2 regions of the Legionella sp. 27cVA30 genome follow, and region 2 is predicted to be linked to the other one. Evidence: riboswitches for the same ligand, from Rfam matches in the RefSeq annotation. Region 2 holds a riboswitch; the other holds the start of a gene.

Region 1 (15,059 bases), 520 kb from region 2:
GTATCTTCAGTCTTAGGACTTAAAAAAATGAGATTGAGCAAAAGTGTCTTCAATCTGATTTTTATCCTGACTTTTTTCCTTTTAATTCTGTTGACCATCGCTTCTTATAATCAGATAAAAAATCTCATTGCCGAAAGTCATCGCGTCATTCACACGCATGAAGTCATTGAAACCCTGGATCTGGCTTTGTTTGAAGTTGTGGATATTGAATCGCATCAACGCGGCTATCTTATAACGGGTCAGGAATTATTCTTAACTGATTTGGATGGCAGAAAAGCCCGGTTAAATAATATCTTAGAGAAATTAAAAAATCTTACGGCCGATCATCCTCCCCAACAAGAACGGGTTATGCTATTTTCGGACTCGGTTAAGGAGCGGCTGGATGTCTTAAGTAAGCTTTTGCACATCAAAGTTGCCAATAAGCTAGCCACTACGGAAGGTACGGATTTGTTAAATCATAGCCAGGCCGCTTCCGTTAAAATAAAAAGCTTGGGGCAAGAGATTAAATCCATTGAGTACATTCTATTAAAAGCAAGAAATGATACGGTGATGCAGCGTGCATACAGAGCCAGCATCATCTTGGCTGTGGGTTCATTTCTTGCTATCGCATCATTACTGTTTGCTGCCTTTTTAGTGCGTCAGGAATTGCTAAGAAGAAAAGCAATTGAAGAAAAAAATAAAAATACAGAAAACCGCCTGCGTAAAATCATCGAAAGCTCAAGGGACATGATTGCAGCATTCAATGAACAGCAAGAATTTATTATCTTTAATGAACGCTATGCACGAGAATTTAAACGCATTTTCGGCAAAAAAGTACACGTGGGGCTTTCCTTAAAAGAAGCATTGCTACACATTTCAGAAGACAAACGCAAAATTGCTGCTTTATTTGAGGATTCCCTTACTTTAGAAATTCTTGATAAACGGTTTGAATGCAGTGAAGGAGAAGAAAAACGAATCTATGAATTAACTTCCTCCCCTATTGAGGGCGAAGAATCAAGCTATCAAGGCACATTACAAACTTTGCGCGATATTACAAAACAAATGGAGGAACATACGGCCTTACAACAATCCTACGAACAACTTACCATCGGCATCAAGGCATTGGAAAATAAAAATAAACAAATTACTTTATTGGTTGAAATGAGCGACATCATGCTCGCTTGCAGTTCAGTGGATGAATTGCGCGAAGTGATGGCCAATTATTCGAAGCAGCTTTTAGACTTTGCCAGTGGCTATCTTTTCATTATGCACCCGTCTAAAAATTATCTGGAAGAAATCATGAGTTGGGGCAACCCCATTCCGCAGAAAACGACGTTTTCTCCAGATGATTGTTGGGGTATTAGGCTTGGGCGCATTCATCAAGTTGATGAAAAGCATCCTGGGCTCATTTGTCAGCATTTGGAGATGGAAGAACGTCAACATCACGCTACACTCTGCGTGCCGTTAATGGCACAAAATGATATTTACGGCATGTTATATTTAGAATCCGCTACAAAAGAATCATTATTTGCTGATGAAGATAAAAAGCTGCTGATTATTGCTTTTGCCGAATTAACCGCATTAGCGCTTGCTAATGTCCGTCTACGGGAAAATTTGCGGCATCAATCGATTCGCGACCCGCTAACCGGTTTATACAATCGCCGTTATCTGGAAGATTTTTTATTCAAGTTAATCAATCAAGCACAAAGAACAGAATCTCCTTTGTCGCTATTGATGCTTGATCTGGATCATTTTAAAAAGATTAATGACACTTTTGGACACGATGCTGGTGATGCAGCCTTGAAAGAAGTTGGGAAAATATTACAAAGCGCTATTCGTGAAGGAGATATTGCCTCTCGCTATGGCGGTGAGGAATTCTTAATTCTCTTTTACGATATTGATTTGGAAAGCACACGCAACCGCGCCAAAGCATTGCGGGAAGAAATCAGTTCATTAAAAATCAAATATGGGGCAGAACAGATTGGACCTTTTACCGTTTCTATCGGTATAGCCGCATTTCCTATTGATGGGACTACGCCCGAACAACTAATCGAAGCTGCGGATAAGGCATTATATTATGCGAAAAATCATGGTAGAAATCAGGAAGTGCTTTTTTGTGAGCTGGATTTGCAAAGACCGTCGTGAAAATCGATGAAAGCACGACCTCCTTATCGTGCTTCTTAATACCAAGAATAGTAAAACTTATTTAAGTTTAAACTCTGGCGTAGATGCTTGCTCACTGGTACGCGTCGGGGTCTTACTTAGCAATTTGAATAAGCCCGGGGTATGAGGCGTATTTCCAGGCGTCATGCTTTTGGTTTCTTTATTCTGGCTGGAGGAAGGCTGCAAAGCCCCGGACGCCCCAATAATTTCTTCCAAGGATTCTTTTAGCCCGTCATATACCTCCCCTTTCAAGTGCCTGATGCCATCAACGACCTTTTTGAGAGATTCCACTTCCTCGGGCAAAGGCGGATAAGTTACTTTTATCAATAAAAACGCTAAATTCTGCAAATTAGCCATCTTCTTGGAAAGCTTAGGCGTGGGCTCTTTATGCGTGCCGAAAGAAAAAAATGACGACAAAGTCTTCTTCAGGGTCGAACTTTCTTTAGGCGTGCTTTGCTTGCTTGTTGTTACAGATGTCATTGTTTCCTTTGAGCTACTACCACCTTGTCTTAGTGGGGAAACCAGCACCTGGTGCGTACGCGGTGTCATGCTACCGAGTTGCTTGGGCGATGTCAGCACCGACGCATTAGGGCGTGGAGTGTAAAACCCTCCGTTATTCTTTTCATTGGTAGAAATTTTACTTTTTTCCAACTGGGCTTTAACAGCTTCCTCAGGAGACCATTTACAAACCAACTTGCCAATTCTTTCAAACTGCTTAAATGCTCGCTCTTCTTCTCTAGACCATCGCGGCAATGAAGGCAATAAAACTTGAGGCTGGCTTTTTTCTTCCGTTTCATTTTTTTCTTTTTTATGATTTTTTTCTTGTATCTTTTTGCTCTCTTCTTTTAATTTTTCATGTTCCACTGTCCATTTTTGTAAACTTTGGGCAAATACCTTCGACCAAGTCTTTGCTTGAGAAATCCCTTCCATTCCCAAAGTATTAATGAGGATTTTTGAGAAAAATGCATTTGCCTCATCAACAATCGATTCATTTTCAATCATGGAATTTAAGATTTCCATATCTTTTTCATCGGGGATCATCCCCGAAGTTTTGAAGGTTTGCTTAAATTCTTTGCCACGAAATTTACTGACCAAATCATTTATTTGCTTGGTCAATTTTTCCAGTTTCTCCTTGCCTTCCTTACCTGTATTCGCAAAGCCAAAGTCTTCTCCAGAAAAGAATGCAGCGGTCAGATTAAGATAGAAATCGCCATCGGTTAAAATACAATTTTTCCAAAGATCCTCTAACATACCCAATGAGTGCTTAAATGCAGTAAATGCATCCTGGTGGTAAAATAAATAATCTTGCTCTAGTAAGGATCTTTTTCGCTGATAATCATCATGGCATTCTTGCAATGCTCTCTTATAATTTTCTTCCCAAGCTTCTTGTTCTTTCTCGACCTCATCCATGGCAAGCTCTGACTTATCATCTTCTAATTCCTTGGATTCTAAAAAAAGACCATGAATCTGTTCTGTAAGTTCTGTATAGGATTTTTTGGCTGCGTCTAGCTGCTGCGCGGCTTCGATAGCCAATTGTTTAGATTTGCTATACCGGGACATAAATACCAAATATTCACACAAATTTTGTAAAAAATAATATTGGTCAGCATGTCCCATCACCGCGCAACTAGCAAATGCGATCGCTTCAGGACCACTTTTTGGATCCAGCAGGTGGCTATAACTTTTGATGAGTTTAACACTATGCTTTTGCTCGTTTTCAAAAACGATTACGAATTCACTTTTATCAAGCGTATCCTGCATTTTTAAAATATTTACGCGTATATCAGTCACAATAATAACCTCTTTTGAGCAATATATAACTTATTTGGCAATATTTTACATTATTTAAGCTATTAATAACAGAGCGAATGAACAAATTTTGCTCACAAGAAAACACACAACGTGCCCAAGAACCCCACCACTTACATCTAAAATAATGATGCACTCACCTTTGGCATTTCCAAAATTAGCCTTCCCACTTGCAATGTATAAATTTTCCCCTATAGTTAAGGGTTTTTCCCGCTAAACATATTATGCAAGTTAAACCATTTCCTATCGTACTGGAAGAAACATTTATGCTATCTCCCAAAGTGAAGCATTTTATTTTTAAATGCAATCAAGAGAGCGTATTTGATTATGTGCCCGGCCAGTTTATTACCATCCATTTCGAACATGACGGCAAAATTCTGCGCCGCAGTTACAGTATTGCTAATGTACCCATGCAAAATAACCGCATTGAATTTGCTGCAGGTTATGTCGAAGGTGGTCCAGGCACTGAATTGCTTTTCAATTTAAAACCTGGGAATACCATTCATATTACGGGGCCTTTCGGTCGTCTAATTTTGCGCGATGACTTACCCAAACGGTATATTTTGGTGGCCACCAGCACCGGCGTTACACCTTACCGCGCCATGCTCGCGGAACTTAAAAAGCGTCTGCAACAGCATCCTGAACTGCAAATTGTTATTTTACAAGGAGTGCAAACACGTGAAGACGTCTTGTATGAAGAAGAGTTTTTGCAATTTAATACCTCTTCTCCTCGCATTATTTTTCGCACCCACTTAAGTAGGGAGCAAGAAGAAAATCTCAAGACACATGAATATCGAGGCTATGTACAAACCTCTTTTCCTGAACTAGGATTGAATCCGGAAGAAGACATGGTTTATTTGTGCGGCAATCCAGGCATGATTGATGAAGCATTTGACTATCTAAAAGAAAAAGGCTTCTCCATTCAGCATATTATTCGTGAGAAATACATTTCCGGTAAATAGTGTTCTTTTGCGCATAAAAATAATTCAAAGCGACAATTAGTCTTAAAAGACTTAACCAATCAGGAGATTTCAAATGTATTATGATGAATTAGCAAGCACTATGGAATTATTGCTGCAAGATGGCAAAGGCATCCTTGCTGCTGATGAGAGCAACGGCACCATAGGCAAACGCTTTGCCACGATTAACATCGAAAACACTGAGGAAAATCGCCGCAATTACCGTTTACTGCTTGCCACGACTCCTGATTTGGAACAATACATTCACGGGGTTATTCTTTTTGAAGAAACGTTTGATCATAAAGACGAACAGGGTACTCCCATTGCTGATTTATTCGCAAAGAAAGGCATTGTACCTGGGATCAAAGTAGACAAGGGCTTGGTGGCATTGCCCAATTCGGAAGATGAGAAAGTAACACAGGGATTGGATGGTTTAACCGAACGGCTTTTACATTTTAAAAAATTAGGCGCTAAATTTGCCAAATGGCGCAATGTCTATTCCATCTCAGAATTTACCCCCAGCCTGACTGCCATAAAAGCAGGGGCAGAAATGCTCGCCCGCTATGCAGCTTGCTGCCAATCCGTAGGAATTGTGCCGATTGTTGAACCGGAAGTATTGATGGACGGCAATCACAGCATTGAACACTGTGCTGAAGCTTGTGAATTGGTATTGCACGAATTGTTTAATGCCTTGTTTATCCATCAAGTGGAACTGGAGCATATTATCTTAAAGCCAAGCATGGTGACTTCAGGTAAAGATTTTTCTCCGTTCAGTTCCCCTGAAGAAATAGCCAATTACACGCTGGATGTATTTCGCAATCAGGTTCCCGCTGCAGTACCTACGATTAACTTCCTATCCGGTGGTCAAGCTCCCGAACAAGCCACAGAAAATTTAAATGCCATCAACAGCTTTGGCTACCAGCCCTGGCTATTAAGTTTTTCTTACGGACGCGCTTTGCAGGAAGATTGTTTACAGGCGTGGAAAGGCCAAGCAGACAATGTTGCTCAAGCTCAAGCAATGTTGCTGAAGCGTGCCCGCTTAAACAGTTTGGCTTGCTTCGGTGAGTATCATTCAGATATGGAAAAAGAATAATCTCCTTTTTAAGGCGGCATTTAATAGACATTAGATGTCGCTTGTCACCCCTTGAGGTTTTTCATGCCAACACATTTGCTTTCGCATTCTGCTAATCCTGCTGATCTCAAAGCCGCTTTGCAAAAGATACGGGAACGAATAAAACAAGGTGGGGACAAAAAACACGTTAGTGTGGCGGTACAATTGCAACTTCTTGATGAACTGAGCCAGTTTGATTTCGGACGATTTTTAATCCAAAACCGCGGCATCAATGGGTATTGGACAAATTACATGCTGACACACCCTTGGTTTGGCAGAAAAACTAAAAAGAATAACCGCGGCCAATCTTTTTCAGTACTGGAACAATTTTTGCTAGATAAAGCTCCCAGTGTATTGGCAACTCAAGAACGCTTCCAAATCTTTCTGCGAGAAAATCAGAAAGCGGTAAGAGATGAGGCAATACTTGCGACCATCCCCTCAGGAATGATGGGTGAATTACTCTATTTAGATTATCAAGGCGTACAATGTATCGGCTTGATTGGCATAGATTATGATTCCCAAGCGCTCAGCGATGCAAAGATGCTTGCTGCAAAACAGCAATTACTTGATTTTGTCGAATTAGTAGAAAGCGATGCCTGGTCCCTCCCTATTGAGGCGCAATTTGATCTTATTTCAAGCAACGGCTTAAGCATCTACGAAGCCGACGACGCTAAAGTGCTAAAATTGTACAAAGAATTTTATAGAGCTTTAAAACCAAAGGGCAAATTAGTAACCAGTTTCCTTACCTTTCCTCCTGCTCTTACCACAGAATGTGAGTGGCTCATGGAGAACATTAATGATGAGGATCTCTTATTGCAGCAAATCATCTTTTTAGACATTTTGGATGCAAAATTTCAATGCTTCCGCTCCAGTGCACAAACCGAACATTATCTTGCCGCCGCTGGATTTAAGGATATTGCTTTTATTTATGACTCAGCCCGCATTTTTCCCACGGTTATCGCCGAAAAATAACTTAATGGCTTTTGTCGATTGCAAATCAGATTGATAAAACAACCGGTTTTTGTTAGGGTAGCTGTGTTGCTTGATTGCAACAAACAATTTTTTTCACCAGGGGTGCTTAGAATCTAAGCTGAGAAATACCCTTATAACCTGCACTGGATAATGCCTGCGGAGGGAGTGTGATGCTCAAAGCATATCAAATCCATTCATTCAATTTATTTATCTTTTTCCATAATGCATTAAATTCTCGCAAGCTCAACTGTTCGTCCTCAGCCGTGATGACACGCTGTTGAATCTTTACTGCAACCCATACTCTTCTGCAACTTACCAGGCAAGCAATTTTTAAGGCTTAACATGAACTTATTACAAAAGCTACATATCGTAACTTATCCCATCATGCAAAAGATAAAAATGCATCCTTTCAATAGCCATTTATATAAAGGAAATTTACCTCCTGCCATTTTTAATGATTTTGTCAGCCAAGACCAAATTTATTTGCGAAGTCTGGCGCAAGGATTGGAGATAATCGCCAATGGTTTTACCGGCAATGAGAAAGAAAAATTTAAATATTTTTCCATGGAAATCATGCAAACAGAAGAAAAAATGCTTGAGAAATATGTGATTAGAACACCGAAATTATCTGTTATAAGAAAAGAAACCGAGATGATGTATATTACTAAAAAGTACAGCGATCATATTCTTGAATGTGCTTTTGCACCGATTCCTGTCTGCATTGCAGCGGTTTTACCTTGTTTCGAAGCCTATAGGCAGCTGGGTCAGATGATGGCGACAGAAAATTTACCCGCTTCGCATCCTTTCAAAGGATGGATTAAAACTTATTCGAGTCCTTCTTTTCTCTTCGCGACCCAGGAAATTGTTAATATTTTTTGCTTGCATGCGGCAAACCTCGATCCATATGCAACGCAAGCCATTATTAAGAATTATGAAACTTCCATGAACTTTGAACTGCAATTTTTTAACCAGGTTTATAACCCGCTTACACAAGTTTCAGTGCCAATGCTGATTGCCCAGCGCAAGGAGGCCCAAAATTACAAATTGTCATTTTTCCATCCTGTTCCTATAGCTGCCACAGAAAAAGAAGTATCTGCAGAGTATCTTACGATGAAAGCAGAGTAAACTGTGCAAAAAGAGGAACATGATCCGATAACATCCGCCAAGGTTTTCCTTGCAAGCATTGCACATCACTAACTTCCATGCCACGGAAGTAAACCCGATCGATGCACAAAGAAGGGCGTATTGCCGGAAAAGAGCGGGCATGACGCCCTTTAACGGAGTAAAAAGCTTCTTGAATGCCTAACTCCGCTTCCAAGGGTCTTGATAAATCCATGCGCCAATCGTTAAAATCCCCCGCCATCAGTAAAGGCTCATGTTCAGGAACTGCCTCGTTAATGCGCATCATTAACGTCTTGCACTGTTCGGTGCGTTCAGCTTTAAAAAGCCCCAAATGCACACATAACAAATGAATCTTCACCCCGCCATCCAATACCAGCTGGCTGTGTAAAATTCCACGCGAGGCACGATTGATATTGGACAAATTAATGTTTTCAAAACGCTCAAAGGGGTATTTGCTTAAAATGGCATTGCCGTGATGCCCTGCCTGATAAACAGCATTTTTAGCATAAACATAATGCGGCCAGATTTTTTCAGCAATGTATTCAAATTGTGGGGCTTCTGGCCATGCATCGATGCGCCTTTGCCTGCGTCTATGTTCTCCCTGAACTTCTTGCAAGAAAACAAAATCCGGGTTCAAGGAAGTAATCGCATCTTTCATTTCCGGCAATAAAAAACGTACCTTACCCAAACCGAAACCTTTGTGGATATTGTAGGTAATAAGGGATACAGTCTGTGCGGATGCTTGCATTAACTTCACCTAACCACGTTTTTAAACAATTTATGCATGGCTGCTAATGCCAATATCTTACCATTTTATGATTATATTCTTAGCATAGGCTATTTTCACAGACTATTTGAGGAAAATAACTTGCCGCCACTTAGGCGGCAAGTTATTCATGATTTTAAACGACAGGAGACAATTCTTTACATTGTTCAGGCTTCAATGCTACTTCGCTTAAAGATTGTTTTACTGCCACCTCATCCAATTTTAAATCTTTAGCAGCCTGGATAATACCGCACCCTCCTTCCTGGAAATTAGAAAAAGGAGTCCAATAATCCATGTTAGCTTTCACCATTACGCTAAATGCCTTACGGGTATCCCAGCCATTTTGATGAGCGAGCACATAAAACAAACGGTTATATACACCACTGGAGAAATGCACATCCAAACCATCATAATACTCATCGGCATTATCGATTGAGTAACCATCGCGGCTTGGTTTATCCATATAGCGCAATGCATCGTAACCACTGTTTTCTTTCATAATTTCAGCACCAATCATCCAAGTATTTTTCTTGGTTGAATAGAATTCAGCTGCTTGAGCCGCCATGTCTGAAAACGCCTCATTCATGCCGCCTGACTGACCGAAGTACATTAAATCCGAATGCTGCTCGGTAAAGCCATGACTGATTTCATGGGAACTAACCCCAAGAGAAACCAATGGATACATCATGGTATCACCATCGCCAAAAGTCATTTGCTTGCCATCCCAAAAAGCATTTTCATACCCTTCGCCATAGTGAACGCGCATAACCAATTGCATGGGTTTTCCCATTTTTGTTACTAATGGATACACCCCATACCATTTATAATACATTTGGTTAATTACCGTACCCGCGTATAAAGCATCGTTGGTTGGGGAGTAAGCTCCATTTTGTTTATCGTACCCATCCCCTTTATATCCAGTCCAGAAAACCTTCGGATTTTTAGCGTCGGGTAATTTGCAAGAAAACTGCATGGGTTTATTGGGTGCATTGTACTTATGGTGCATGTCTACAATTTTTACACCACGGTTTGCCATATAACAAATTTGGGTAGCATTATCCCGGCTTAGCCATAAGTGAGGCAAATCCTGACCGTACTGATACTTGTGTACGCGCTGATTGCCACCAAAACCTGCACCCTGGATGTGGCCACGCCCTGTTTTTACATCATTCCATTGCAGGAATGGTTTGTAAGTTTGTGCATCAATAATTGCTGTCGGACGCTCCGGTATTTTATCTGGGTATTGTACAAACACACTTACTTTATAAGCCCAAAAAGCCCGTTGATTTTCATCTACAAATACCATAGGCACCACTTGCTCTTCGCTAAGAGCGTAATTTGCATACTGAGCTTTGAAATGTTGCAACGCGCTATTTGCATTGGCTAAAAACCCAGCCGAGGGTTGTCCAAGCTCCGCCTCAAGGCCGGTAAATACAGTTCCATTCATGCTGGCTTGCTGGTTGGCGCTACTTAACAATTGAGGCGACTGCTTGCTGTGGATAATGGCATAACCACGGTATACAGGAAACCCCTGGTATTGCTGCTGCATGCGGATATGATTTACATGATTTTCATCGGTGCGCTGTTGAATAACTTTTAAGGTATTCTTGTTATTAATCCCTGCCTGCAACGTATTGGGCATAACCAACTGGAAATTTTGCTGTATGGTACTGAACGAAGCATTTTCCAGGGGAATGGGTTCTGCAGCTTTTACCGGGCTTGATAAAGCGATGGCTATACTGATAGCTAGGGGCGACAAATAAAAATTGCGGTGCATATTAATCTCCTTAGTGGTGACACTGGATAAAACGCTTTGCATTTACCCTTTATGCCAATTGTGAATACTTCTTGAATGCAAAAACAGCTATTCATTCAAGAAAAACTCCTTGTTGCACAATAAGCCCACGATTGACACCAAAACAGCATAGCACTAACGAGCATGCAACCGATAGGATCAACTTTTCTTATTAAAATTATTTTTATGGACTTACAGCCTGATTAGCAAGAAAACGACTTATCCCCACGGTCAAAGACGACGGGATGATTGGTTGAGGCGCCTTGCTAATTCAAGCAGCTTCCGTGCAGTGGAATAGATAAACAGAAATCGCAGCATAAATCAATATCACTTAAGCATTGAAGATAAATGCAATAAAACCTGCTCAGGTGTCACCTTATCACCTTTTTGGCAGAATATGCCGGTTACCCTCCCTGCAAAAGGCGATTGGATCTCGGTTTCCATCTTCATGGCTTCAAGCACCAATAAGGTCTGCCCGGCAGCCACTTCTTCTCCTTGCGAAATACATACAGCCACAATGGTTCCAGGCATGGCTACTTTAATGTCGCCAGGATCTGCGATTGTTTTTTGCTTAACCGGCGCAATCGCTCCTTCTTCAGCATTTAAAAAATCCACAACTACTTCTTCCGGCACGCCATCAACCCATAAGTAGTAAGCTTGACGCCCCTGCTGACGCATGCCTGATCCGCCCACTTTAACATGATAGGATTCTCCGTGTACGGCCATATCAAATTCAAAAACCGGGTTTGGTGTTGGAACAACTGGAACTGCCAAAGGTTCTGGTTGTAAATGCCCTTTGGCACGCTCTAACAAAAATTGCCGGGCAATTTCCGGGAACATTGCATAAGACAATACATCTTCCTTATTGACCGCTAAATCTTTTATTTCCTGGCGCAGACGCTGCAGCTCCGACGGCAACAAATCTGCCGGGCGTACCTCAATTACCTCGGTATTACCAATGGCTTTTTTACGCAAGCTTGCATTAATTTTCCCAGGCGGTTTGCCATATTTGCCCTGACAATACAGTTTTATCTCATTCGTAATGGTCTTGTAACGAGCCCCGGTTAATACATTCAGCACCGCCTGCGTCCCAACCAACTGCGATGTTGGCGTCACCAGAGGTGGATAACCGAGATCGCGGCGCACGCGTGGGATTTCCGCATGCACAGCCTCTTTCTTATCTAATGCTTGCTGCTCTTTTAACTGATTGTATAAGTTAGAAATCATGCCGCCTGGAACTTGATACGCTTGCACGCGCGGGTCAATGTCTTGCGCTTCGCTTTCAAATTGCGCATATTTTTTGCGCACTTCTCGAAAATAATCGCCTATATCAAGCAATCGATTCAAATCAAGGCCGGTCTCGTAGGGAGTACCAGCCAATGCTGCTACCAAAGATTCCGTCGCTGTATGTGACGCACCGCCGGCAAAAGAAGAAATTGCAGTATCCACATGCTGACATCCTGACTGTATCGCTTCATACAAACAAATAGCAGCCAAACCTGATGTGGTGTGGCTGTGTATATGGATGGGAAGTTGCGTAGCCTCGGACAAACCTTCATATAATGCAACCGTTGTGGCAGGGGTCAGCAACCCGGCCATATCCTTTATTGCGATGCTGTCACATCCCAACTCCGCCATGCCCTGGCCCAGTTCAATGAAATTTTCCAAGGTATGCACCGGGCTCGTGGTGTAAGCGATCGCGCCCTGCGCATGGCGTTTGTTCTTTTTAATGCCCTCAATGGCTTTTTTTAAATTACGTAAATCGTTTAATGCGTCAAAAACACGAAATACATCAACACCGTTTTTTGCAGATAAACGGATAAACTCCTGGACAACATCATCGGCATAATGGCGGTAACCCAATAAATTTTGCCCGCGCAGTAACATCGATAAACGAGTATTTGGCAAAGCTGCACGCAATTGCCGTAATCGTTGCCATGGGTCTTCTTTTAAGAAACGCAGACATGCATCGAATGTGGCTCCTCCCCACACTTCCATGGCCCAAAAACCTATCTCATCCATTTTACTGCAAATAGGTAACATGTCTTCGGTGCGCAAGCGGGTGGCGATTAAACACTGATGGGCATCCCGCAAGGTTACATCCGTCAAATAAGTGGCCATTATTCTTCCTGAAAAGCTTTCTTCTAAGAACCTATCATTATTTAACCTTTTCTTTCTAAAAAATAATAGTGAATCAACAAGATCACGCGAATACAATCGATTTTTTAAGTTGGCGGAAATTTTGAGGGTAACATGCCGACATCGTGCCGATATCCTCGTGATATAGACTTATTTTTCAAATTCAGGCAAAATCCTTGCAATTTTTTTTCCAGCCCTTGCACCTTATGAAGAAAATACTTGTTCTGCACGGCCCCAATCTTAATTTATTGGGTTCAAGAGAACCTGCGTTGTATGGAACTGCCTCACTGCAGGAATTAAATGCACGCTTACAAAAGGAAGCGGATTCTGCCGGGTATGTCTTACGTGCCCTGCAAAGCAATAGTGAAGCAGAATTGATTGATGCCATTCAGCGCGCCAAAATAGAAAACGTGCAGTACTTGATCATCAACCCGGCAGCATATACCCATACCAGCATTGCCATGCGCGATGCCTTATTGGCGGTAGCCATACCTTTTATTGAAGTGCATATCAGCAATGTGTATGCCCGCGAAGCATTCCGCCGCCATTCTTATTTTTCAGACATTGCAACCGGTGTAATCATCGGGCTTGGAACAAACGGCTATCTGTTGGCATTACAAGCCATTATTAACGAATTAAAGTAAGAGAGAGTAAGATTCATGGACATTCGTAAGATTAAAAGATTAATTGAATTATTAGATGAAACTGGGATCTCGGAAATTGAGATTAAAGAAGGTGAAGAATCCGTACGTTTAAGCCGCCATACGTACAGTTATGAACCCCATCCCATGCGAGCCGTGGCTCCGCCGCCGCTTGCAGCAGCCCAGCCTGCTGCGGTGGTTGCAACCCCAGCCCCTGAGAACAAACCGATTGAAAACAGTGCAGGGCATAAAGTTCGCTCCCCGATGGTTGGTACCATGTACACCGCGCCTTCTCCGGATACTGCTCCATTCGTCACCATGGGGCAGACGGTAAAAGCCGGCGATACCTTGTGTATTATTGAAGCGATGAAAATGTTTAACGAAATTGAAGCCGACCGCGCTGGCGTGATTACTGCCATTCACGTCGCGAATGGCGAACCTGTTGAATATGACCAGCCTCTATTTACCATCGAATAAGGGCAAAACTATGTTGAGTAAAATTGTTATTGCCAATCGTGGTGAAATCGCATTGCGTATTTTACGTGCCTGTAAAGAATTGGGAATTAAAACCGTAGCCGTGCACTCGGACGTCGATAAAGATTTACTGCATGTACGTCTTGCCGATGAAACAGTTTGCATCGGGCCTGCCCCCTCGCAAAAAAGCTATTTGAACATTCCTGCGATTATTTCAGCGGCAGAAATTACCGACGCGGTAGCCATTCATCCTGGTTATGGTTTTCTCGCGGAAAATGCCGATTTTGCCGATATTGTAGAACAAAGCGGTTTCCGTTTTATCGGACCACGTGCTGAAACCATTCGTTTAATGGGTGATAAAGTTTCAGCCATCGAGGCAATGAAAAAAGCAGGAGTTCCTTGCGTCCCCGGTTCAGACGGCCCCCTGGGTGATGAGGATGCATTAAATTTATCACTGGCTAAAAAAATAGGTTACCCCGTTATTATTAAAGCTTCTGGCGGCGGCGGCGGCCGCGGCATGCGCGTGGTACACAGCGAAGCCAATTTATTAAATGCTATTTCGCTTACGCGTAGTGAAGCCAAAGCAGCCTTCAATAATCCCATGGTTTACATGGAAAAATTCCTTGAAAATCCGCGGCATATTGAATTCCAGGTATTAGGAGATGGCAAGGGCAATGCGGTTCATTTAGGAGAGCGAGATTGCTCCATGCAGCGCCGCCATCAAAAAGTGGTGGAAGAAGCCCCTGCCCCAGGCTTGAGTGCTGAATTGCGTAAAGAAATCGGGGACTGCGTGGTCAATGCTTGCCGCGAACTTCACTACCGCGGAGCCGGTACTTTTGAATTCTTATATCAAGATGGGTGTTTTTATTTCATTGAAATGAATACTCGCATCCAGGTGGAACACCCGGTTACGGAAATGATCACAGGCATCGATTTAATAAAAGAGCAAATTAAAATCGCAAGCGATCTTCCTTTCACGCTCACGCAGGAAGCCATCAAAATGCGCGGGCATGCCGTTGAATGCCGAATCAATGCAGAGGATGCGAAAACTTTTATGCCATCGCCCGGATTAATCCGCTTGCTGCATCAACCCGGTGGACCTGGCATTCGTTTTGACTCTCATATTTAC
Region 2 (15,059 bases):
CGGGTTTCTGCCAATGAAGCGCATCGAGAGTCGCTCACTGTGGAGCCAGGCGATGACGTGGTGGTTGTAGAAACTCCTGTGGGACGCATTGGCCTTAGTGTGTGTTATGATTTACGTTTTCCTGAGTTATATCAACAATTGCGAGTAAACGGTGCTGAAATTTTTTCTGTTCCTTCTGCCTTTACAGCAACAACAGGAGCAGCCCATTGGGAAATTTTGTTGCGCGCTCGCGCCATTGAAAATTTATGTTATGTATTAGCAGCCAATCAGGGCGGGCAACATGAAAACGGGCGGGAAACTTATGGTTACAGCATGATTGTAGAACCTTGGGGCAAAGTTCTAGCCCAGCAAAAGCGCGAAGCAGGGATAGTAGTGGCTGACATTGATTTGTCACGGATACGGCAATTGCGTCAGCAGTTTCCGTGTCATGAACATCACGTATTGACTCAGAATGACTTACACAGGTAAACAATATGAAAGCACCGACATTGGCCCTTGCCAAAGATATACTGTTAAAACCGGCTGCAATTGATGAATCAAACATTGAAAAACTGATGCGCTCGATGTTGAATCAGCACATCGATGATGCCGATCTCTATTTTCAAAGCTGCAGTTATGAATCTTGGTATTTAGAGGATTCTGAGGTTAAAAGCGGCAGTTACTCGATTGACCGCGGCGTTGGAATTCGTGCGGTAAGCAATGAAAAAACAGGTTATGCGTACTGTGATGATATTTTATTTCCTGCCATGGAACGTGCAGCGGATGCGGCCCGGTCTATTGCATTTAATAAAACGAAAAATACACAACCAGTAAAAGTGTCTTCTTCTTCGCTTATGCATTACCCCAGTATAAATCCCATTATCGGTATGACGAAACAAGAGAAGATTGCTTTATTAGAATCCATTGATCGGGAAGCCCGGCGTTTGGACCCTCGCGTGATTCAGGTAAATGCTTCATTAAGTGCTTGCTATGAAGTGGTGATGATTGCGGGGCTTTATGGGCAGCTGATCGCGGATATAAGGCCTTTAGTCAGTATCAATGTGAGCGTTATCGTGGAGCAGAATGGACGGCGTGAATCTGCACGCTCAGGTGGTGGTGGCCGGGTAGCTTATTCCTATTTCCTGGAAGAAGAGCGGGCATTGCATTATGCCAGGGAAGCAGTACGTGAGGCTTTGGTCAATCTGGAAGCCGAGGAAACGCCGGCAGGTCTTATGCCAGTGGTATTAGGGCCCGGCTGGCCTGGAGTATTATTGCATGAGGCGGTGGGGCATGGGCTTGAAGGCGATTTTAACCGCAAAGGGTTGTCTGCATTTTCAGGCCGTCTGGGCCAGCAGGTTGCTGCTCCAGGAGTTACGGTGGTTGATAATGGCACACTAACTAATAGACGTGGGTCTTTAACGGTAGATGATGAAGGTACTCCGACCCAATGCACCACGTTAATTGAAAATGGGGTGCTGGTGAATTACATGCAGGATAAGTTAAATGCAAGATTAATGAACATGCAGCCTACAGGAAATTGCCGGCGGGAATCTTATGCGCATGTGCCCATGCCGCGCATGACCAACACTTATATGTTAGCGGGATCGCATGATCCTGCCGAGATAATCCGCTCGGTGGACAAAGGCTTGTATGCGGTAAATTTCGGTGGCGGGCAGGTTGATATCACCTCGGGTCAATTTGTTTTCTCGGCCAGTGAAGCGTATCTTATCGAGAAAGGGCGTATTACCAAACCGGTTAAAGGTGCTACTTTGATCGGTAACGGACCTGAGGTAATGAAAAAAATCAGCATGATTGGAAATGATCTGGCTCTGGACAGCGGCATAGGGGTTTGTGGGAAAGAAGGACAATCAGTGCCGGTCGGTGTCGGGCAACCTACTTTAAAAATCGATGCTTTAACTGTAGGCGGCACCAAATAGCTCGGTTGAAAGCGCCAACTGTCATGTTCTTGTGCAAATACTATACTGTTAAAGAAGAAGTATAGTATTTCCAAATGGATCAAGCATGAACGATAACCCCTTGGATTTAGACGAAGAACATCGGCTGGCGGCGTTATATGAATTAAAAATCCTCGACACGCCCCCGGAAGAACGCTTTGATCGGATAATCAGACTGACCGCAAAATATTTTTCCACACCCATTGCCTACATTGCTTTCATTGATAGGGAGCGCCAATGGTTGAAATCAAGTCAGGGGTTATCGGTGAAGCAAACCCCAAGAAACATTTCATTTTGCCATCATACTATCCAGCAAAATACTCCTTTAATTGTAACCGACGCAACCCAAGACACCCGTTTTTGCAATAGTCCTTTGGTGCTGGATACGCCTCATATGCGTTTTTATGCAGGAATACCGCTTGCCACCATACAAGGGTTTAATGTGGGGACTTTGTGTGTGTCTGACCAGATCCCGCGGGATTTAGATGCAGATCAAATTCAATTGCTCAAGGATTTGGCCACTTTAGCTGAAGATCAACTGACTTTACTGGATATTTCAAAGTTAGAAAAAATGATTCGGGAAAAGAATGAAGAGCTGGCACTACGGAATAATTTTATCCGCAAAGCGTTTAGCAGTTTTATGTCGGATGAAATTGTTTCCAAGTTGCTGGAATCCACACAAAAATTAACAGTAGGCGGCGAAGAGCGTAAAATCACCGTATTGTTCAGCGACCTTCGCAATTTCACCCCGCTGGCAGAAACTTATCCTGCGGATAAAATCGTCAGCATGTTGAATAATTATTATGCGCATATGGTAGATGTTATCGAAAAATATAATGGCACCATTGACTCGTTTATTGGTGATGCCATCATGGTTCTTTTTGGTGCACCTTTCTCTGGCGAAGATGATGCCAAGCGTGCAATCGCTTGCGCTTTAGACATGCAGGAAGAAATGACTCGGGTAAATTCCATCAATAAAACAAACAATCTTCCGGCATTGCAGATGGGAATAGGAGTTAATACTGGATATGCCATTGTAGGCACCATAGGCTCTGAAAAGCGGATGCAATATAGTGCCATTGGTTCTTCGGTCAATCTGGCATCCAGAATTCAAGATTTAACGCTAGGCGGACAGATTCTGATTTCTGCAGCAACTTATCAGGAAGTAGCTGGCAAAATCGATTTGCATGGTCATTTACGGGTAAAAGTCAAAGGCATAGATTCGCCTATTACTATATACGATGTCATGGGCTTAAAAGAATAATGCAGTAATGGCCCATCCATTACTCATTATAGTGGACTAAGCTTAAATATAAGCTCCATTATTAATTAAACAGACATGGAGAAGTCATGCCCGACCCATTTATCAAGTCCATAAAATCTTATGCTGCTTCCCCTAATACCATCTGTATTGGCGGCATTTTACATAATGATGTATTGATAAATGCACCAAAATTAAATATTGCTCTCCGATCCCTTAACCGCCACGGTTTAATAGCTGGAGCAACCGGGACAGGCAAGACAAAAACCATCCAAATGCTTAGCGAGCAATTATCCGCTCAAGGTATTCCTGTTTTTTTAATGGATATCAAAGGTGATTTAAGTGGTTTAGCTGTACCTGGCGAAAGGAGTGAAAGTATTTTAAACCGGCAGAAGCTGTTGGGGCTTGATTACAAACCAACAGGCTACCCCGTGGAGTTACTGGCAATGGGGGAGCAGCCAGGTGTCAAGATTAGAGCAACACTCACCGAATTCGGACCTATATTGTTTGCCAAGATGCTGGGTTTAAATGAAACGCAAACCAGCATCATCAGCATCCTTTTTCAATATGCCGAGGATAATCAGCTCTTGTTGCTGGATTTGTCTGATATCAAGCAATTACTGAGTTATGCCCAGGGCGAAGGGAAAGAAAAGATTGAGTCTAATTATGGCGGTTTGGCGCCTGCTTCTCTCAAATCGATTCTGCGCGCAATTATTGAACTGGAAGCTCAAGGGGGCCACGAGTTGTTTGGCGAACCTTCGTTTGAAGTACACGATCTACTGCAGACGACTCTGCAGGGGGCGGGCGTTATTTCCATCCTGCGGTTGATGAATCTTCAAGATAAGCCAAAATTATTCTCAACCTTCATGCTGGGACTGCTAAACCGGGTTTATGCTGCTTTCCCGGAAATCGGCGATGTGGACAAGCCAAAGCTGGTTTTTTTTATTGATGAAGCTCACTTGATTTTCAGCCATGCATCGAAAGCTTTGTTGGAGCAATTACAAATCATCGTGAAGCTAATTCGTTCCAAAGGGGTTGGATTGATTTTCTGTACACAAAGTCCTGAAGATATACCTGAAGCCATTTTAAGCCAGCTGGGTCTTAAGATTCAGCATGCTCTTCGCGCCTTCACCGCCAAGGATCGTAAAGCAATAAAACTGGTCGCGGAAAATTTTCCTTCCACCGTTTTTTATGATACTGCGAATTTGCTGACTTCCCTAGGGATTGGGCAAGCCCTGGTTTCAGCCCTGGATGCGCATGGACAACCCACCCCCCTGGTAGCTGCCATGATACGAGCTCCGCAATCACGCATGGGCCCTTTGCAGGAGGGAGAATTAGTACAACTTGTTGCTAAATCGCATTTGGTGAAAAAATATGACCGCAGAATGGAGCGCGAATCAGCAATGGAAGTATTGCAGAAAAGGAAAAGTGAATACAATTTCCAGAAGGATGAAAGGCTTCCTGGTACAAAGCCTGCGAAAGAAACGTCTACTCTTGAAACATTATCCAAAAATACATTGTTTAGGCAAATTATTCGCTCTTTTGTGCGCGAATTTACGCGGTTCATTATGGCTGCCTTGGGTTTAACTAAATCCGGCAGGAAGAAGTAAAGAAATAGGTGCAGTGCCGATACCAAACGAGTAGACCGCAGGCAAAATTCTTGCGGGTTGAACGATACACTTTCATTTTCACAGAACATGATTCAGTGAACGTCGTACTAGATAATTCCAAAATATACATAATCATTTTGGATAAAAGCTCTCCCTAATGTCAAGTTGTCCAGTAATTATCCATTTGCTATAATGTGCAAATAAATGTCATATTGGGCTTTAGTTTATGCGTACTTATGTGCTCGAAGTTGGAAAAAGGCTTGGCTACTTCAAAGAAAAAGCCAACGGGGTTTGCCATGGCTTTTCCGTACGCTGGCTGGAAGCTTGCTTAGCTGGTGAAAAAGATGAAGAAAAATTTTCAGCACGCATTGAAAAGGTAGGAAAATATTACCAACTTGGCGAGGCATTTCCGGAAAAAATTGCTGCGTTAAAAAAGAAGATCATAGCTTCAAAGAAACCGCCCACTGAAGGAGATTTAAACCAGGAAGAACAGGAAATTTTCGATATTCTGGCTTTCTACGAGAGCCTTGCTCTATACCATCAACCTGCTAATTATCCATCGCTTACAGAAGGTTTGGTGCAAGGAGAAATAGAACAAATTTCTCCAATTGCTGCCTCTGATTCCATCCTTAAAAAAGGTGGCTTGCAACAGGTTTACTCGCAAGCGGTGATACTCTCCAGCACTGAAATGGCAAAATATTTCGACGAAATGGCAGCTTTTCTTGATAAGAATCTAGGTTCTGTCGACATTTATCTTAACCAAAGGGCGGTTGCAGCAATATAAATGAACGATAAAAAAGATTGAGCAAGTTTATCATATCGTGTTGCCACTCTTCTAAAATGTTTGAGTTTATTAAACATGCGTTCGATAAGGTTGCGTTCTTTATAAATATCTTTGTCATACTCCCTGAGCACCTTTCGATGAGATTTTGGCGGTATGACCGCAACAGCTTTCATGTCTATGGCAGCGTTGATAATGTAATCCGCATCATACCCTTTATTCTGCGAGTAGAGCGGTAGTTGTCTTTCAGGGCTTTTTACCTAAAAGCGGCTTCAATAGCCGCTTTTTTTTCGCCTAAAATTTGCCTTATTGTCTATAACCCATCGTGCTGCCAATTGTTTATGAAAATTTGCAGCAATCGTAAGCGAATATCTTTGCTTAATACTTGTTAAGCAGGATATTTCTGAAACTTTTTCAGGACATTGCCTATATTTTTCGGAGAATTCTTATATTTTCATGAGGCAAGGTATACTATTAAAAAGGATGCTATTTATAAATTTCATGAAAAACAGGATTCTGTTTCTTTTCTTTGCCCTTTTTCTATTAAGTTGCGGAAACACGCCGCCAATACCTTACAATGGTTACATTGAAGGCGAATTAATCTTTTTGGCTTCGCCATACTCCGGTATCTTGCAAAAGAAAGCAGTGGAACGAGGTCAACAAGTTAAAAAAGGGCAATTGTTGTTTGAACTTGATCCTAATCCTGAAATTTTGGCCATTGAGCAAAGCAAGGCCGACCTTAAGCAAGCACGTAAGATTTTACAGGATTTGCAAAATCCCTCCCGATTGCCTGAACTTGCCGCGTTACATGCGCAAATTGCGCAAGTCACCGAGCAAATTGAATTAGCCAAATTACGCGTGCAACGCTATCGCCAGTTAGTCGCCAAACAAGCAGCGTCAAAAGATGTTTTGGACGAGGCTGAAACGCGTTATAAAGAATTGCAGAATTTAAAAGCCCAGTATGAATCAAATCTTGAATTGGCCTTACAAGGTAGCCGCGAAGAACAAATCAACGCGCAAAAAGCACGTATAGAAGCGCTTGCAGCAAATTTACAACAAGCCACCTGGCGTCTGCAGCAAAAAAGTGTTGTTGCTCCAGGGGATGGAATTATCTTCGATACCTATTATCGTCAAGGAGAATTCGTCGCTAATCAAAAACCAATCGCCTCATTATTAACTCCGCATAATATAAGAATTGAATTCTTTGTACCTGCAAGAGCCTTAAGTTCGTTACACATAGGACAATCGGTAAATTTTACCTGTGATGGATGTGCAGATAGGAATGAAGCCGTGATTAATTATATTTCCCCAGAGGCAGAATACATACCTCCATTAGTTTACACTTACGAAAACCGTGACTATTTGGTCTTTCGCGTCAAAGCCGCCCTCAAAAATCCGCAACGTTTTAAACCGGGGCAACCCGTAACAATAACGGGAATTGCGAATGGTGCGTGAAGAAATCATCAATGTGGCAAACCTTAGAAAATCCTTTAACAACAAGGTTGTTGTAGATGATATTAATCTGCACGTAAAAAAAGGGGAAGTATTTGGTTTCTTAGGTCCTAATGGCAGTGGCAAGACAACTACGATCCGCATGCTTTGTGGTTTGTTAACACCGGATTCAGGAGAAGGTACTTGTTTGGGATACGATATCGTCAAAGAATCAGGCAAAATTAAAGAACATGTTGGTTATATGACCCAGCGCTTTAGTTTTTATACCGATCTTAGCATAGAAGAAAATTTAAATTTTATTGCCAATGTGTATTTGGTTGCGGATCGTAAGCGACGCATCGCCGAAATCATGGAGGATTTTGGTTTAACCACAAGGCGTAAACAATTGGCCGGTGAGTTATCGGGAGGGTGGAAGCAACGCATGGCATTGGCGGCATGCTTATTACATAAACCTGACTTATTGTTGCTTGATGAGCCGACGGCAGGTATTGATCCTATTGCTCGCCGTGATTTTTGGGACAGAATACACAGCTTGAGCGAGCAAGGCATTACCACACTGATGTCAACGCATTACATGGATGAAGCTGAACGTTGTACGCGGTTGGCTTATATCGCCAATTCCAAATTAATCATTACCGGTACTGTGGATGAAGTCATCAAAAGCACCCGCTTGCGCACCTGGGAGCTAAGAGGAGATATTACTACCAAGCTATTGCAGGAAGTGAAAAAAATTCAAGGTATCACACAAGCTGCTTTATTTGGCCGACAAATTCATGTCTGTGGTTTTGATGTAAAACTTATCGAGCATGGCTTGCAACAGCTAGCGCAAACTCAAGATATTTCCTGGGAAGAAATTGCTTCAACTTTGGAGGATGCATTCATTAGCCTGGTGCATCAAGCGCAAAGGCAAAATTAATATTGTTAATTATCTGGAGTTTAATTTATGCATGGACGAGGTAGCGAGGTGGGGGATCAAGTCCGATAATGTGTTAATATTTTTCTTCAAAAGAGCTCGTATCCGTAGTTTTGAGAAAAATTTCGGATAATTCTTCCAAGCTCGCTGTTAAGAAAGCACCCAAATGAGGCAGCAAGTCTACATCTTTTCCATTTAAGGCTTGTTTTAGCGCTTGTACAGCTTGCACTTTCTGCATCTTGCTGAATCCAAAATTTATAAAAAAGAATCTTGTTTTATATTCGGCCTCGATATTGCTGCGGCAAATTTTTTTCTTTCCTTTTGCAGAGGAGTATGGGTTATCGGCTATGAAAACGAATATTCGGCTTTATGGCGCAAGCGATGATCAAGGTAACGTTCTAAATCTTCCCAACTTTCTGTAGTCTCAGGGCCGTAAATATCACAGCAGCGACAGACGTTTATGCTGGCTTGCATAAGCATGAAGCCTTCTTTAAATTGCGAGGGAGTGTTTTCACCGCGATATAAGCAGTAGAATTATAATTTTGCGCTCCTGGGGTTCGAATCATTTTTTATTAGGTGCGCGGCCTAGAAATTGTACGTCGGTTAGATATTTTCTGCTAAATAGTTGCTCTTCGCGTATCGCATTGAACCGTAATTCCCTTAAGGCTAAATAAATAGCGTTAAATCAGGAAGCAAATTTAAAAGACGGGTGTGATCTTTGACGTAAATATTGTTTAAATGATGGTGAGGGTCTAATAATTCAGAGCTGGCCTTGAATTTTACTTATTGCGGTTGCTTAATCCGGTTTAATTTTCGCTTAAGAAAATGAACGAATGGTTGGACGTTCAGCAATCAGTTCTAATCATTATTGTTCGGCCAGCTTTAAGTTAGCCGCGTAATTTTTTATATCGAAATTTGCTTTGATAATGAGTTGCGAGATGATGATGGCATGTCATTCCTTAAATGTATGCGAATCTAGCAGCATGCGGATTGCTTACATAAAAAATTATGTGCTTAAATCCAAGACCTTGGCTGAGATGCATGAAAATCTAATGGCCAAAATGATTATATATTGTCATGATGGCCTAGAGAGATTAGCAAACAATTAAGAAGTAGTGAGCAGTGGTGTTTTAAGAATGAATGACTGGAATTTTCAGATACCAATTTTAAGGAGAGTAAGTGAGATCATGGGCTAATTCCCGTTTGCTTGCGGTCATGCTGAAAGAGTTTATTCAAATGCGCCGCGATAAAGCCACTTTTGCCATGATTGTAGGAATCCCGTTAATTCAATTAATCTTATTTGGTTATGCCATCAACATGAATCCTCGCCATTTACCCACCGCCATTATTGGCGATGAACAAAGCATTTACAGCCGGCGGATTTTAAAAAGCATGGAGAATTCTACGTATTTTCGCTTTATCAAGCCCGCCATCTCTGCTGGCGAAGCAGATGAGTTATTAAAAAGAGGAAAAATACAATTTGTGTTAAATTTTCCAGTGGATTTTTCCCATGATTTGATTAAGGGTTTACAACCTGAATTATTGTTGGAAGCCGATGCGACTGATCCGGCGGCAACCAGCAGGGCGGTTGCCGTGTTTGCTGATTTGGCTTATTCATCACTAAAAGAAGAATTGCAAGGCGAGCTTTCCTCGTTAATTGCTACCATAAAACCTTATCAACCCATAGTGCATGCCCGCTATAATCCTTTGGCCATTACGGCATTCAATATTGTTCCGGGATTATTAGGCGTTGTTCTTACCATGACCATGGTAATCATTACTGCATTGGCTATTACGCGTGAATATGAACGCGGTACCATGGAAAATTTGCTGGCTACACCGCTAAAACCCATTGAAGTGATGATTGGCAAGATTGTGCCGTATATCATTGTAGGTTATATACAAGTTTTATTGATTTTACTCATGGCCAAATTTTTATTTGGCGTACCCATGCAGGGAAGTGTGTTATTGTTGCTCATCTTGTGCTTGCCATTTATTGCAGCGAACCTTGCCATGGGGCTTACTTTTTCCACGCTCGCCAGCAACCAACTGCAAGCAGTGCAAAGCGCCATGTTTTTCTTTTTGCCCTCGATTTTATTATCCGGCTTCATGTTTCCTTTCCGCGGTATGCCGGATTGGGCACAGTATGTTGGCAACGCATTGCCATTAACACATTTTTTAATCATTGTGCGCGGGATTTTATTGAAAGGCAATGGTTTCTGGGAGGTTTGGAAAGAAACTATCCCCATCATCGTATTTACAGCCGTGGTGATGTATGTCAGTATCAAACGCTACCGCCAGACGTTAGACTAAAGTAATCCCATCAACTGGTTTGACGTCTTCATTTTCCTTGGCATGGTCTTGTTCCTTCACGGCATTCATTTGCTCTTTATATTTTTTCTGTTCTTCGACAAGTGCTTGCATTTCATGAACTTGGGTGCTCCTGCTTCCCTCATCATGCAGTAAGCCTTTTTCCCTTCCTGCGAATCCAGCTTTGCAAGTAGCCCATCCTTTTTCTACCCAGCCCTTGGTAAGCCCAAAAGTCGGGAGCAAGAGTATGGTACCAACTAATGCTTTCATAAAGCCGCCCAGAGTCTGCAAAGCAGGGTACTTAACCGTCAAATCTTTAGCCAAAGTCAGATAGCTCGCCAGATTTTTTTCCTGTTGGATATTTATTCTTGCATCTTGAACATGGATTACTGAAGGTAGGAGGAGTTCTGCAGTACGCGTTACAGCCTCCAATAGCAGCCGTTTGCCGCTTACACCGGCAATGTGCTGTTGCTCAATGTTTTCGAGGATTTTTATTCCTTGCGCAATGCTTTTTAATTCAAGTTGGTTTTCTTTGGCAGGGATAAGGTTAGAATTTTGCAGGCTTGCCTCTCTTTGCCTTAATTCCTGCAGAACTTGCGCCGTGCGTAAATTGAGAAGGGCTTCCACACGACTGTGTGGACAATTTAAATCTCTCCATTCAATTAACCATGCTTTTTTAGGATCATCGCGAATTTGTTCGTAGTTTTGATTGATGTAAGCATCCACTGTGTTCCAGATTAGCTTACTATGATGATTCATGCCGCGGGCTTTAACCATAGCTGGGGCGGCGTGCAAAGCACATTCGAACTCTTTACGACTGAGTGGCTGCCCGCTCTCTATAGATTTCATCAGGTTATAATAGGCAGAAGATACGCCGCCGCGATCGATCGCGTCCTTACAGGAAAAATTAATGCTTACAGGATTAATTGTTTCAATGATAAAATTTGGTAACTCATATTTAGTGAAATGGAACCAAACCGCTTGTCGTTGTGCGCTCGATAATTCTTGTGCAGTTTCAGGATTTATCCCCATTTGTCTGAAACTTTTATCCAGTAATTCATTTAATTTATTTTTTTCAAGTTGTTGTGAATAAATACCTCCCTGATTGCTGAATAATAATGTTCTAATTTTAGGGCTGATATGAAAATCCCGCACCGTCTCTTGGGCTTTCCCATCTTCCAGGGCAATGTGTAAAAATTCCTCACGTACTTTTTGATAAGAATGGTGATCATTGGTTTTTTTAAAATCAGATTTTCCCATTAATCCTTTATCAGCGGGCAAAGTAATCACTGCGATGTTTTCATGGTCAGTTTCTAAATCATGCAGGGCAGTGGTTAAAGCTTTTTCTTTATGCCCTTCAAAATCCAATTTCTTGGGTCTATCTTTCCCCAAGTTGTTAAAATAAATATGCGTGATCGATTTTTCCGAGGCTTGACGTTCCTGCACCTGCAGCCAATGCTCAAATAAAGGACTTACCCGCACTTCGCCATGGTGGCGTTGTGCTTGCGTGCCAAAGCGATATTCTGTCACCCCTTTCTTATTTTCAGGATTGATTGCGCCATCGTTATATTGATAGGTACGAACCGTAGCAATACTGGTGGTGTGCTGCGGTTTAAAATTTGCAGAAATCATCGCTGTAAAACGGCCGTAGGCAGAGCCTGCCTCAGCCGGTGTTTGCGCTTCTTTATTTATTCGCTGGCTCTTGCTGTCCAGCAGTGATTGAGAAACCTTATGTTCAATGGCATTGGCTACAGGGCGGTGGTTAGCGGGAATTTCGCGGATGGCTTCATAAGTGTTAGGCAGGATGTTATTGTCGTTGTGATAAATGGCAAAGAAAAAATTATCCCACTCTCTTTCAATTTCGATATTATCGCTATCTTTAATCCAAGGGAGAAATTCATCCTCTACAACGCGAAAAAAACGTGAATAAAGGTCTGCATAAGCGGTTTCTGGATGGTAGGCTGGCTCGATTTTTGCAAGTTCTGCAAATAAAGAAGTTACATTTTCCGGTAAATTTTGCACTGCCTGAGAAGGAATAGCTTCCTTTATTTTTAGCAAGTAAGCATGGCAATTTTTATTATGCAGCTTTTCGCTGCTCATGGCTTCTTTTACTTCAACTTCAGGTGTAGACATCATAATCCAAGTGAGTTTTTATAATACAAGTATAGCTTAAAGAAATATTGACTTGCGAAGGCAGGCTCTTTACCATAGCAGCAAATTCACCAGGGGTGCTCTTTGCAATTCGAGAGCTGAGAAAAACCCTCACAACCTGCACTGGATAATGCCTGCGGAGGGAGTGTGATGATTGCCACATTTAAGTTATGTTTAGTAACCAATTTTCATGGTTACAGCGAAGAATCCTATTTAAAATTAATTTGCGAAGCGGTAGCAGGCGGAGTCAGCATGGTTCAGCTTCGCGATAAATCCAGCCGTCAGCATGAGACTTACCATTGGGGAATGGCCATTAAACGCGCGTTGCAGCCATTTTCCGTACCTCTTATCGTAAATGATTCCATTGATTTGGCGATTGCCATAGGGGCAGATGGAGTGCATCTAGGACAAGCAGATGCCTCCCCTGTTATAGCCCGCGAGCGCTTGGGTGTTGAGAAAATAATTGGGCTATCCATTGAAACATTCGCACAACTTGAATACGCCAATACGCTTGATTGCATTGATTATGTTGCGGCGAGCGCGGTATTCCCCAGCGCGACTAAGCCAGATTGTAAAACGACTTGGGGCTTAGAAGGACTTCGTTTCATTGTAGACAACTCCAAACATCCGGTAATTGCCATTGGCGGAATTGGGCTTGGTAATGCACAAGACGTTATAAAACAAGGTGTGGCTGGCATTGCCGTGGTGAGTGCACTTCACCAGCCAGACAGTTATCAAGCTGCTGCTGATTTATTGGAGACGATTAATGACCAGTGATGAAAATTGTTTGATTAGCCAAGTTCAAAATAAAAATCCGCTCATCTTAAATATTACTAATTATGTTTCCATGGAATTTGTAGCCAATGGATTATTGTGCATGGGTGCATCGCCTGTCATGAGTCATAGCCTGGAGGATGCAAGCGCGCTAGCCCATTTCGTTGCGGCAGTCGTGATTAATATTGGTACCTTAGATGCTGATTTCATGGAGTTGGCCGACAGCATATGCCAGGCTGCAACTCAAAAAAACATTCCCCTGGTTTTAGATCCGGTAGGTGCCGGGGCAACCGCTGCCCGAACCACAGCATGTTGGCAATTACTTGATTCTTATCCTTTTGCCGTAATTCGAGGTAATGCCAGTGAAATTAAAGCACTGGCAGGACGTCAAGGATTGACAAAAGGGGTAGATAGTACTGAAGATAGCCGCACGGCATTGGTAGCAGCACAACAGTTGGCCCGACAAAAAAATTTGGTGGTTGTGGCTAGCGGTGCAACCGATCTCATCGTTCATCCCGGCGCGCAGCAATTAATAGAAGGTGGCTCAGCTTTAATGCCTTTGGTCACCGGCAGCGGCTGCCTTTTTACTGCTGTTGTCGCTGCTTTTTGCGCAGTGCATAGCGATTATTTTGCCGCTGCTGTCGCTGCTGCTCGATTTTATGGCCGTTGTGGTGAGCTCGCCGCAAGAACGGCACCAGGGCCAGGCAGTTTTAAAATGCAGTTTTTAGATCACTTATATCAAGTGGCTCAAGGGGAAGCATCATGAGACACCCGCCTTGTGTATTGACCGTAGCAGGAACCGATCCTTCCGGAGGCGCAGGCATCCAGGCAGATATCAAGGCGATATCAGCAACAGGCAGTTATGCGGCTTCTGTCATTACGGCTTTGGTAGCGCAAAATACGCAGGGAGTGCAGGCTATTCAGGAAGTTCCCACCGCTTTCATCGCTCAACAATTGGATGCTGTATTTCAAGATTTGCACATCAAAGCCGTTAAAATTGGTATGCTGCACGATCACGAGGTTATGCATGTAGTTGCACAGAGTTTACAAACCCATCATCCTGAGTATGTTATTCTGGATCCGGTCATGGTCGCAAAAAATGGCTGCGCATTGCTAAAGGAAGAGGCCGTTTCTTATCTGAAAGAGCAATTGATTCCTGCAGCAACCCTGATTACACCCAATATAAGCGAAGCCGAAAAAATTTTGGACATGTGCATAGAATCGTCTGCTGACATGATGCATGCTGCACGCAGTATCGCAGAAGAATATCAAGTTAATGTGCTGTTAAAGGGCGGCCATCTTAATGCCCCCGAGGCTTCTGATGTTTTGTGGGTGACAGCAGACAATACGTCTCATTGGTTTCACGCGCCGCGTATCCATACGAAAAATACCCATGGAACTGGGTGCAGTTTATCTGCAGCAATTGCTTCGTTTCTGGCGCAAGGGAAAGATTTGCTTACCGCGGTGCAACTGGCTAAAAAATATCTTTTCCATGCTATTGTTGCTGGAAGCAACCAACAAATCGGGAAAGGGCATGGGCCCGTTGATCATTTTTATTTTTTGGATGAAACTCTTATCCTTTAGAGTGGCTGCATGTAAGCGGAAATTTTATTCGGAAAAATTACACTTATGTTAACTAATAAAATTGTGTTCATCACTGGCGCATCCAGTGGCATTGGAGCTGCCTGTGCTAAAAAATTTGCAGAAGAGGGCGCCAAATTGTTATTGGGCGCCCGGCGGCTTAATAAGTTACAGGAATTGGCGGAAACCTTACAGCAGGAATATGATGCCGATGTGCACATTGTGAAGCTTGATGTTTGCCGTCAGCAGGAAGTACAGCAAGTGCTATCCCAACTTCCCAAAGCTTGGCAAG

Evidence for each region. A riboswitch is a leader RNA that binds a small molecule or an ion and turns the genes downstream of it on or off. The one in region 2 is predicted to bind thiamine pyrophosphate.
Region 1: linked by a shared signal. The riboswitch ahead of NKV53_RS06760 (hypothetical protein) and the one ahead of thiE (thiamine phosphate synthase) in region 2 are both predicted to bind thiamine pyrophosphate.

Annotation. Positions count from the first base shown of each region.
Region 1 is NZ_JAMYXK010000002.1:305,712-320,770, reverse strand. Features, by position in the region: gene NKV53_RS06785 (diguanylate cyclase) at 1-2,124, shown strand, start outside; gene NKV53_RS06780 (hypothetical protein) at 2,182-3,933, opposite strand; gene NKV53_RS06775 (ferredoxin--NADP reductase) at 4,176-4,913, shown strand; gene NKV53_RS06770 (class I fructose-bisphosphate aldolase) at 4,987-6,003, shown strand; gene NKV53_RS06765 (class I SAM-dependent methyltransferase) at 6,067-6,993, shown strand; TPP riboswitch at 7,082-7,176, shown strand; gene NKV53_RS06760 (hypothetical protein) at 7,336-8,118, shown strand; gene NKV53_RS06755 (endonuclease/exonuclease/phosphatase family protein) at 8,099-8,863, opposite strand; gene proA (zinc metalloprotease ProA) at 9,018-10,658, opposite strand; gene oadA (sodium-extruding oxaloacetate decarboxylase subunit alpha) at 11,004-12,797, opposite strand; gene aroQ (type II 3-dehydroquinate dehydratase) at 13,022-13,459, shown strand; gene accB (acetyl-CoA carboxylase biotin carboxyl carrier protein) at 13,475-13,933, shown strand; gene accC (acetyl-CoA carboxylase biotin carboxylase subunit) at 13,944-15,059, shown strand, end outside.
Region 2 is NZ_JAMYXK010000002.1:828,105-843,163, forward strand. Features, by position in the region: gene NKV53_RS09150 (carbon-nitrogen hydrolase family protein) at 1-468, shown strand, start outside; gene tldD (metalloprotease TldD) at 474-1,916, shown strand; gene NKV53_RS09160 (adenylate/guanylate cyclase domain-containing protein) at 2,002-3,198, shown strand; gene NKV53_RS09165 (helicase HerA-like domain-containing protein) at 3,285-4,805, shown strand; gene NKV53_RS09170 (hypothetical protein) at 5,032-5,589, shown strand; partial or broken gene NKV53_RS09175 (transposase) at 5,556-5,705, opposite strand; gene NKV53_RS09180 (HlyD family secretion protein) at 6,088-7,041, shown strand; gene NKV53_RS09185 (ABC transporter ATP-binding protein) at 7,031-7,954, shown strand; gene NKV53_RS09190 (hypothetical protein) at 8,028-8,189, opposite strand; gene NKV53_RS09195 (ABC transporter permease) at 9,131-10,264, shown strand; gene NKV53_RS09200 (hypothetical protein) at 10,256-12,394, opposite strand; TPP riboswitch at 12,476-12,575, shown strand; gene thiE (thiamine phosphate synthase) at 12,563-13,189, shown strand; gene thiM (hydroxyethylthiazole kinase) at 13,179-13,952, shown strand; gene thiD (bifunctional hydroxymethylpyrimidine kinase/phosphomethylpyrimidine kinase) at 13,949-14,770, shown strand; gene NKV53_RS09220 (SDR family oxidoreductase) at 14,816-15,059, shown strand, end outside.